3 regions of the Enterobacter mori genome follow, and region 1 is predicted to be linked to each of the others. Evidence: predicted binding sites of a transcription regulator. Region 1 holds the regulator's gene; each other region holds the start of a gene.
The links. Region 1 encodes CRP, which controls carbon source genes, mostly activating them, when cyclic AMP is high. Its sites were predicted from a motif close to ATGTGANNNNNNTCACAT; they were not measured.
Positions count from the first base shown of each region.

Region 2: the regulator CRP is predicted to act here: its motif matches at 2,101-2,118, upstream of epd (erythrose-4-phosphate dehydrogenase).
Region 3: the regulator CRP is predicted to act here: its motif matches at 1,752-1,769, upstream of rbsD (D-ribose pyranase).

Region 1 covers NZ_CP104285.1:4,345,132-4,348,415, reverse strand. Annotated here, with positions in the region: gene N2K86_RS20645 (YccS/YhfK family putative transporter) at 1-1,215, opposite strand, end outside; gene crp (cAMP-activated global transcriptional regulator CRP) at 1,273-1,905, opposite strand; gene N2K86_RS20635 (OsmC family protein) at 2,217-2,621, shown strand; gene N2K86_RS20630 (phosphoribulokinase) at 2,708-3,284, opposite strand, start outside.
Region 2 covers NZ_CP104285.1:3,832,324-3,835,607, forward strand. Annotated here, with positions in the region: gene pgk (phosphoglycerate kinase) at 1-837, opposite strand, end outside; gene epd (erythrose-4-phosphate dehydrogenase) at 887-1,906, opposite strand; gene tkt (transketolase) at 2,232-3,284, opposite strand, start outside.
Region 3 covers NZ_CP104285.1:4,731,840-4,735,123, reverse strand. Annotated here, with positions in the region: gene kup (low affinity potassium transporter Kup) at 1-1,628, shown strand, start outside; gene rbsD (D-ribose pyranase) at 1,852-2,271, shown strand; gene rbsA (ribose ABC transporter ATP-binding protein RbsA) at 2,279-3,284, shown strand, end outside.

The DNA.
Region 1 (3,284 bases):
CCCGTAGCCGTTCTGTGTGACAAACAGCACGGTCATTAAAATCCAGTAGGGTTTCGGCAGGTGCAGCGCCATGCCCATCAGGCTGGCAATGCTCAGCATCACGCTTATCCGCGCCGCGTTGCGCAGGGCGGAGGATTTCAGTGACAGATAGCTTTTGAGCGCGGGCAGCAGCGGCAGACGTTTCTGCTTATCCGCCATAAGGTCACGCGGATAAAGCGGACGCTGAGTACGCAACACGCGGGCGATGCGGCTGAAGTGCCAGGCGGCAAACTGGCCGACCGGGTTATCCGCGTGCTGACGGGCAATTTTCTCCAGCGCGCCGAGTTGTTTGTCCATGTTAAATCGCGTGGGGTAGCGGTGATAGAGAATATCGTCAGCCAGTACCCTCAGCCGCGCTGCGACGGTCTGGGCGTTCCAGCGGATCACCGCTTCGGCATGGCTACGCTCCACCAGCTTTTGCACCTCCTGCGGGTGGTGAAGGCTGACGGAGATATGCTCCTGCAGGTCCAGCCCTACCTGGAAGGTGCGCAGCAGCCGTTTGTATTCGTGGTTCTTGTTGGCGGCAAGCATGTGCAGCTGCTGGTAGCACTGGCTTATCAGGTCGACAACCTTTTGCTGGCGCGTCAGCAGCGGCGGCAGAGATTTCTCCGGGTCGGTATGCTGGGTGAGCAGGGTGTATTTGGCTTCGCAGTAATCCGCAAGCTGCACATAGAGCAGGCTCAGGGATTCACGCAGCGGCTGTTCCCGCCACAGCCAAAACCAGAACCAGTTAAACACCCCGTACCAGAGCGTGCCAAGGGCGTAGATCAGCAGCGGCTCCCACACCGGCATATTCCCGGCGAGGCTCAGGGTGAAGATAGCCGCAATCAGCGAGGCGGGCAGCAGGCGCGCATGCAGCGAACTGATTTCCGCCGTCACGCCAAGCGTCATCGCCAGCACGGTCAGGATCAGCGGCAGCGGGATATCACGGGCAAGCAGGAGCTGTACGGCGAGACTACAGCCAGCAAACAGGCAGCCACCGATGATCAAACGTTTGAAAAAGCGCTTATGCGGCGTGTCCAGACCGGCAATGTTGCAGCAGGCGGGAACGAGGGAAAACAGCAGACCTTGCTGGAGGTGTCCGAGGATCAGCCCTATGGCCACAGGAAGGCACAACACCAGCGTTTGTCGCAGTGCGTAGTTAACTTCCGGGTGATAGATCAGCCTGCGCCACATGGGGAGTAGAGACAAAAACGGCGTGACACCTTGCGATGGCACGCCGTTTAAGCGGAATTAACGCGTTCCGTAAACCACGATGGTTTTACCGTGGGCGGAGATCAGGTTTTGATCTTCCAGCATTTTCAGGATACGGCCCACTGTTTCACGGGAGCAACCGACGATTTGACCAATTTCCTGGCGGGTAATTTTAATTTGCATGCCGTCAGGGTGGGTCATGGCGTCTGGCTGTTTCGCCAGGTTCAGCAGTGTCTGCGCGATACGACCGGTCACGTCCAGGAAGGCGAGGTTACCCACTTTCTCAGACGTCACCTGCAGACGGCGCGCCATCTGTGAAGAAAGACGCATCAGGATGTCAGGGTTAACCTGAATCAACTGACGGAATTTCTTGTAAGAAATTTCAGCCACTTCACATGCTGTCTTTGCACGAACCCAGGCGCTACGTTCCTGGCCCTCTTCAAACAGGCCCAGTTCACCGATGAAATCGCCCTGGTTCAGATAAGAAAGGATCATCTCTTTCCCTTCTTCATCTTTGATCAGCACTGCCACCGAGCCTTTAACGATGTAATACAACGTTTCCGCTTTTTCACCCTGGTGAATCAGCGTGCTCTTTGATGGGTACTTATGAATGTGGCAATGAGACAAGAACCATTCGAGAGTCGGGTCTGTTTGCGGTTTGCCAAGCACCATGCGCTGTTATCCTCTGTTATAAGCTGTCACCAGAGTCATAAGATGCATCCGGACTCTGGGGTTGCAATCGAATTCTTACCCATACCCTGGGAAGTCGGCTACCGTAACGTTTCGCAGCCAGTAAAGTTTGATGTCCTCTGCATACATGTGTAACGTCAATGTATTACTGTAGCATCCAGAGTGTTTTAGCATAGCTTTCGCCGCGTGTCTCCTGGTGTCTCGCTTCAGCATGATGCAGGTCGCCTTCCATTGCGAGAAATGTAACGCACGCGTAATCTGTCACCAAAAATGCAACGTTGGAGTTTAAGAATATGCAAGCGCGCGTGAAGTGGGTTGAAGGTTTAACGTTCCTGGGCGAGTCCGCGTCAGGACACCAGATTTTGATGGACGGTAACTCCGGCGATAAAGCCCCAAGCCCAATGGAAATGGTGCTGATGGCAGCGGGTGGATGCAGCGCAATTGACGTGGTGTCGATTCTGCAAAAAGGTCGTCATGATGTGACCGATTGCGAAGTGAAGCTTACTTCCGAACGTCGCGAAGAGGCGCCACGCCTGTTCACCCACATTAATCTGCACTTTATCGTGACCGGGAAAGAACTGAAAGATGCCGCAGTATCACGCGCCGTAGACCTTTCTGCGGAGAAGTACTGCTCAGTGGCGTTAATGCTGGAAAAAGCGGTAAAAATCACCCATTCGTATGAAGTGATCGAGGCATAATCTTTTGGCGGGTGGCGCTTCGCTGACCCGCCCTACAAAAGCACGAACGTAGGCCCGGTAAGCGCAGCGCCACCGGGCAAAACAACTCACGCAATCTGCTTCCCTTCCATCAGTCGCTGGACCAGCGGCGTCATAATTAACTCCATCGCCAGCCCCATTTTTCCGCCCGGCACCACCAACGTATTCATGTGCGAAATAAACGAGCCCTGCAGCATCGCCAGCAGCCAGGGGTAATCAATGCCTTCGAGATTGCGGAAATGGATGACGACGAAGCTCTCATCCAGCGACGGGATTGTTTTGGCCGCAAACGGGTTGGAGGTATCCACCGTCGGCACGCGCTGGAAGTTGATGTGGGTGCGGGAGAACTGCGGCGTCAGGAAGTTGATGTAGTCCTCCATGGAACGCACGACGGAATCCATCACCGCTTCGCGAGAATGCCCGCGCTCGCTCATGTCACGCGTCAGCTTCTGGATCCACTCAAGGTTAACAATCGGCACCACGCCGACCAGCAGATCCACGTGACGCGCGACGTCGTGTTGAGGTGTGACCACGCCGCCGTGTAGCCCTTCGTAAAACAGCACGTCCGTCGGCTCCGGCAGGGGTTGCCACGGGGTGAATGTCCCCGGCACCTGGTTCCAGGGAACGGCTTCGTCGTAGGTGTGC
Region 2 (3,284 bases), 510 kb from region 1:
ATCTTTGATGTCGTTTACAGATTTCAGGGTGGCGGTTGCGGTTTCGGAGAACTCGGTCGCGACGCGAACGTCAGTTGGAACCGGGATATCACAGGTGGACAGCAGACGTTTGGCTTCGTCAACCAGGTCTGCTTCGTACAGGGATTTACCGACGTTGTGGCCTTGAGCGGCAACGAAGGTGTTCGCGATACCACCGCCTACGATCAGCTGGTCAGCGATTTTAGACAGGGAATCCAGAACGGTCAGTTTGGTAGAAACTTTAGAACCACCCACGATAGCGACCATTGGACGAGCAGGTTCTTTCAGTGCTTTACCCAGCGCTTCCAGTTCGTCAGCCAGCAGTGGACCTGCACACGCTACGTCTGCGAATTTACCGATACCGTGGGTAGAAGCCTGAGCGCGGTGCGCCGTACCGAATGCATCCATCACGAATACGTCGCACAGAGCAGCGTATTTCTTAGACAGCGTTTCGTCGTCTTTCTTCTCGCCTTTATTGAAGCGAACGTTTTCCAGAACAACCAGTTCACCGGCAGCCACTTCAACGCCGTCCAGGTAATCTTTCACCAGGCGAACCGGGCTGGACAGTTTGTCTTTCAGGTAATTAACAACCGGCAGCAGAGAGAACTCTTCGTTGTACTCGCCTTCAGTTGGACGACCCAGGTGGGAGGTGACCATCACTTTAGCGCCCTGCTTCAGAGCCAGTTCGATGGTTGGCAGAGATGCACGGATACGCGCGTCGCTGGTCACTTTGCCATCTTTAACCGGTACGTTCAGATCGGCACGGATGAAAACGCGTTTACCAGCCAGATCCAGATCGGTCATCTTAATTACAGACATGGTGAATCCTCTCGTTGATTCTTAAAGTTTTGCAGACGCACGATGCGTCTTACCTGAAACCTTGAGCGGCCATTGCTAACGTGGTGTCGAGCATACGGTTAGCAAAGCCCCATTCGTTATCACACCAAACCAGCGTCTTGATAAGGTGTGCCCCACTGACGCGCGTTTGTGTGCCATCGACAATGGCGCTGTGCGGGTCGTGGTTAAAATCTACTGAGACCAACGGTAATTCCGTATAGTCAACTATACCATGAAATGCACCCTGTGCCGCTTTTTGCAGCAACAGGTTGACTTCACAGGCTTTTACCGGTTTTTTCACCGTCACGCTGAGATCGATTGCGGTGACGTTAATCGTCGGCACGCGCACGGCAATCGCTTCGAAACGGTCGTTAAACTGCGGGAAGATACGGGTGATCCCGGCAGCCAGTTTCGTATCCACCGGGATGATTGACTGGCTCGCTGCGCGCGTGCGTCGTAAATCCGGATGGTAAGCGTCAATAACCTGCTGATCGTGCATGGCGGAGTGAATCGTGGTCACAGTGCCGGATTCAATGCCATACGCATCGTCTAACAGTTTGATGACCGGAATAATGCAGTTGGTGGTGCAGGAGGCGTTGGAAACAATGCGGTGTTCGGCTAGCAGCTCATGCTGATTGACGCCAAACACGACGGTGGCGTCGAGGTCGTTACTGCCGGGGTGAGAAAACAGCACTTTTTTTGCGCCGGCAGCCAGATGGGCTTCGCCATGTTCGCGGCTGCCGTACACGCCGGTACAGTCCAGCACCACATCCACACCCAGTTCACGCCAGGGGAGTGCTTCAATACTGTTCTCATGCAGCACGCGGATGGCATCGTCGCCGACAAACAGCTGTTCCCTTTCCTGGCGAACGTCCCAGGCAAAGCGGCCGTGGCTGGTGTCATATTTCAACAAATGCGCCATGCCCGCAGCATCCGCCAGTTCATTGATTGCCACCACGGTGATTTCCGCACGACGCCCGGATTCATATATAGCACGAACCACGTTGCGCCCGATGCGACCGAAGCCATTAATCGCTACGCGTACGGTCATAGATCTCCTGCAAAGCTATCCCTGAGTTTGAGGTGGCTGAAAGAGTAATCCAGCGACGCCCGAAGGGGAATCCTTGCTGTCACAAACTGCGATTGATTGGTCAATTGTCGAACATTTAATCGACTGAAACGCTTCAGCAAGAATAAGCGAATTGGGGAATAAAAGGAATGTCTGTCCAGATGAATAAGCGAGCTATATGACTTGCATCACATTTTTGATGGAATAATGCTTACAAAAAAGCCGGGTGGCGCGCTAGCGCTTACCCGGCCTACTTTCGAGCCATTTGTAGGCCCGGTAAGCGTAGCGCCACCGGGCAAAATGGCAATTACAGCAGTTCTTTCGCCTTAGCGACAACGTTCTCAACGGTGAAGCCGAACTCTTCGAACAGCAGCTCTGCCGGAGCAGATTCACCGAAGGTGGTCATGCCGACGATAGCGCCGTTCAGGCCCACGTATTTGAACCAGTAATCAGCGATACCCGCTTCCACTGCCACGCGAGCGGAAACCGCTTTAGGCAGGACGGATTCGCGGTAAGCGGCATCCTGCTTGTCGAACGCGTCGGTAGACGGCATGGAAACCACGCGCGCTTTCACGCCTTCGGCAGTCAGTTTTTCCCACGCTGCAACAGCCAGTTCAACTTCAGAACCGGTGGCGATGAAGATCAGCTCTGGCTGGCCCGCGCAATCTTTCAGCACGTAACCACCGCGAGCGATGTTCGCCAGCTGCTCTGGCGTACGTTCCTGTTGTGCCAGGTTCTGACGGGAGAGGATCAGCGCGGTTGGACCGTCCTGACGCTCAACGCCGTATTTCCACGCTACAGCGGATTCAACCTGGTCACATGGACGCCATGTGCTCATGTTCGGGGTCACGCGCAGGGAAGCAACCTGCTCTACCGGCTGGTGAGTTGGGCCATCTTCGCCCAGACCGATGGAGTCGTGGGTGTAGACCATCACCTGACGCTGTTTCATCAGCGCAGCCATACGCACGGCGTTACGTGCATATTCAACGAACATCAGGAAGGTAGAGGTGTACGGCAGGAAACCGCCGTGCAGGGAGATACCGTTGGCAATCGCGGTCATACCGAATTCACGTACACCGTAATGGATGTAGTTACCGGCAGTATCTTCGTTGATTGGCTTAGAACCCGACCACAGAGTCAGGTTAGAAGGCGCCAGGTCAGCGGAGCCGCCCAGGAATTCTGGAAGCCATGGACCGAACGCTTCAATCGCATTTTGAGACGCTTTACGGCTCGCGATTTTAGACGGGTTCGCCTGCAGCTTAGCGATGAACTCGTTCGCTTTCGCGTCGAAGTCAGACGGCATGTCACCTTTCATACGGCGGGTGAATTCAGCCGCTTCCTGCGGGAACGCTTTCGCATA
Region 3 (3,284 bases), 390 kb from region 1:
GCGGGATCCTGACCCTGATGTCCCTTGCAGGGCGCAACACCTCAGCCAGAATGACCTCCGTGCTGGTGATTATCGGCCTGATTGGCGGCAGCTTCTTCTACGGAGAGGTGGTTATCACGCCCGCGATTTCGGTGCTCTCGGCGATAGAGGGGCTGGAGATTATCGCGCCGCAGCTTGATACGTGGGTGGTCCCGCTGGCGATAATCGTCCTCACCCTGCTGTTTGTGATCCAGAAGCACGGTACCGGGCTGGTGGGAAAACTGTTTGCACCGATTATGCTGGCCTGGTTCCTGGTCCTGGCGGCGCTTGGCTTGCGCAGCATTATCGCGAACCCGGAAGTGCTGCATGCGCTGAACCCTTACTGGGCGGTGCATTTCTTCCTCGAATATAAAGTGGTTTCCTTTGTGGCGCTGGGTGCCGTCGTGCTCTCTATTACCGGTGTGGAAGCGCTGTATGCTGACATGGGGCACTTCGGGAAACTGCCTATCCGCGTGGCATGGTTTATTGTGGTGCTGCCGTCGCTGGTGCTGAACTACTTCGGCCAGGGCGCGCTGCTGCTTACAAACCCGGAGGCGATCAAGAACCCGTTCTTCCTGCTGGCACCAGACTGGGCGCTGGTGCCGATGTTGATCCTCGCGACTCTGGCGACCGTCATTGCCTCTCAGGCGGTGATTTCCGGCGTGTTCTCCCTGACGCGCCAGGCGGTGCGTCTGGGTTATCTCTCACCGATGCGCATCATCCATACCTCGGAGATGGAGTCCGGCCAGATCTACATTCCTTTCATTAACTGGCTGCTCTATTTTGCGGTTGTTATTGTTATCGTCAGCTTCGAGCACTCCAGTAACCTGGCGGCGGCGTACGGTATTGCCGTGACCGGTACGATGGTGTTGACATCGCTTCTCTCCACCACGGTGGCGTACCGAAACTGGCACTGGAATAAATTCCTCGTGGCGATGATTCTGGTGGGCTTCCTGTGCATCGACGTGCCGCTGTTCTCTGCGAATCTCGACAAGATTGTCTCCGGTGGCTGGCTGCCGCTGACGCTGGGTCTGGTGATGTTTATTGTCATGACCACCTGGAAAAGCGAACGTTTCCGCCTGCTGCGCCGCATGCATGAGCACGGTAATTCTCTTGAGGCGATGATCGCGTCACTGGAGAAATCCCCGCCGGTGCGCGTGCCGGGTACCGCGGTGTATATGTCTCGCGCGCTGAACGTGATCCCGTTTGCGCTGATGCATAACCTCAAGCATAACAAGGTACTGCACGAGCGGGTGATCCTGCTGACGCTGCGCACCGAAGATGCGCCGTATGTTCACAACGTGCGCCGCGTGCAGATTGAACAGCTGTCGCCGACTTTCTGGCGCGTGGTGGCAAGCTACGGCTGGCGCGAAACGCCGAACGTGGAAGAGGTGTTCCACCGCTGCGGTCTGGAAGGGTTGAGCTGCCGGATGATGGAGACGTCGTTCTTCATGTCGCACGAGTCGCTGATCATCGGCAAGCGCCCGTGGTATCTGCGCCTGCGCGGCAAGCTGTACCTCATCCTGCAGCGTAACGCCCTGCGCGCGCCAGACCAGTTTGAGATCCCACCTAACCGCGTGATTGAGCTGGGAACGCAGGTCGAGATTTAATCCTCCGTGCGGGCTGATGCCCTCACCCCGACCCTCTCCCACGGGGAGAGGGCGCAAACATAAAAAACGGTAACCTGGGGGTTACCGTTTTGCATTTACCTCCATATTTCACTTAGCGAAACGTTTCGACGTTGATCACAATTCCGTTACGTCATGATGGTTTTCTGAACACTCTTGCGTCTACACTACTTTTAGCGAAACGTTTCGCTAGTGGAGCAAGAAAATGAAGAAAGGCACGGTTCTCAACTCAGAAATCTCATCGGTTATTTCCCGTCTTGGGCATACCGATACGCTGGTGGTTTGCGATGCAGGCTTACCGGTTCCGCGCAGCACAACCCGTATCGATATGGCATTAACGCAGGGTGTTCCTTCGTTTATGCAGGTACTGGAAGTCGTGACGGCGGAGATGCAGGTTGAGGCGGCCATTCTCGCGGCGGAAATCAAACAACATAATCCGCAACTCCACGAAACGTTGCTCAGCCACATTGAGCAACTGCAACAACACCAGGGAAACACCATCGAAATTCGTTACACGACGCACGAACAGTTCAAACAACAAACCGCAGACAGTCAGGCGGTGATTCGCAGCGGGGAGTGTTCCCCGTATGCGAATATCATTCTCTGTGCTGGCGTCACCTTCTGAGGCCATCATGGACGCACTACTGCAACTCAAAGGGATCGATAAATCGTTCCCGGGCGTAAAAGCCCTCTCCGGCGCGGCGCTGAACGTTTATTCCGGACGCGTCATGGCGCTGGTGGGCGAGAACGGCGCCGGCAAATCCACCATGATGAAAGTGCTGACCGGTATCTATCAACGTGATGCCGGTTCACTCGTCTGGCTGGGTAAAGAGACCACCTTCAATGGCCCGAAATCCTCTCAGGAAGCGGGTATCGGCATTATCCATCAGGAGCTGAACCTTATCCCGCAGCTCACCATTGCCGAGAACATCTTCCTCGGCCGCGAGTTTGTGAACCGGTTTGGCAAAATCGACTGGAAAACGATGTATGCCGAAGCGGACAAGCTGCTGGCGAAGTTGAACCTGCGCTTTAAGAGCGACCGTCTGGTGGGCGATCTCTCCATCGGCGATCAGCAGATGGTGGAAATCGCGAAGGTGCTGAGCTTTGAGTCGAAGGTCATCATTATGGATGAACCAACAGACGCCCTGACCGACACCGAAACCGAATCCCTGTTCCGCGTTATCCGCGAGCTGAAATCCCAGGGGCGCGGGATTGTCTATATTTCTCACCGCATGAAAGAGATTTTCGAGATCTGCGACGACGTCACCGTTTTCCGCGACGGCCAGTTTATTGCCGAGCGCGAAGTGGCCACGCTAACCGAAGATTCGCTCATCGAAATGATGGTGGGACGTAAGCTCGAAGATCAGTATCCCCGTCTGGACAAAGCGCCGGGAGAGATCCGCCTGAGGGTGGATAACCTCTGCGGTCCGGGCGTGAACGACGTGACCTTTACCCTGCGTCAGGGCGAGATCCTCGGCGTGGCGGGACTGATGGGCGCGGGCCGTACCGAGCTGATGAAAGTGCTCTACGGCGCGCTGCCGCGCACCAGCGGTTACGTCACCCTCGACGGCCATGAAGTGGTCACACGCTCTCCGCAGGATGGTCTGGCGAACGGTATCGTCTATATCTCCGAGGACC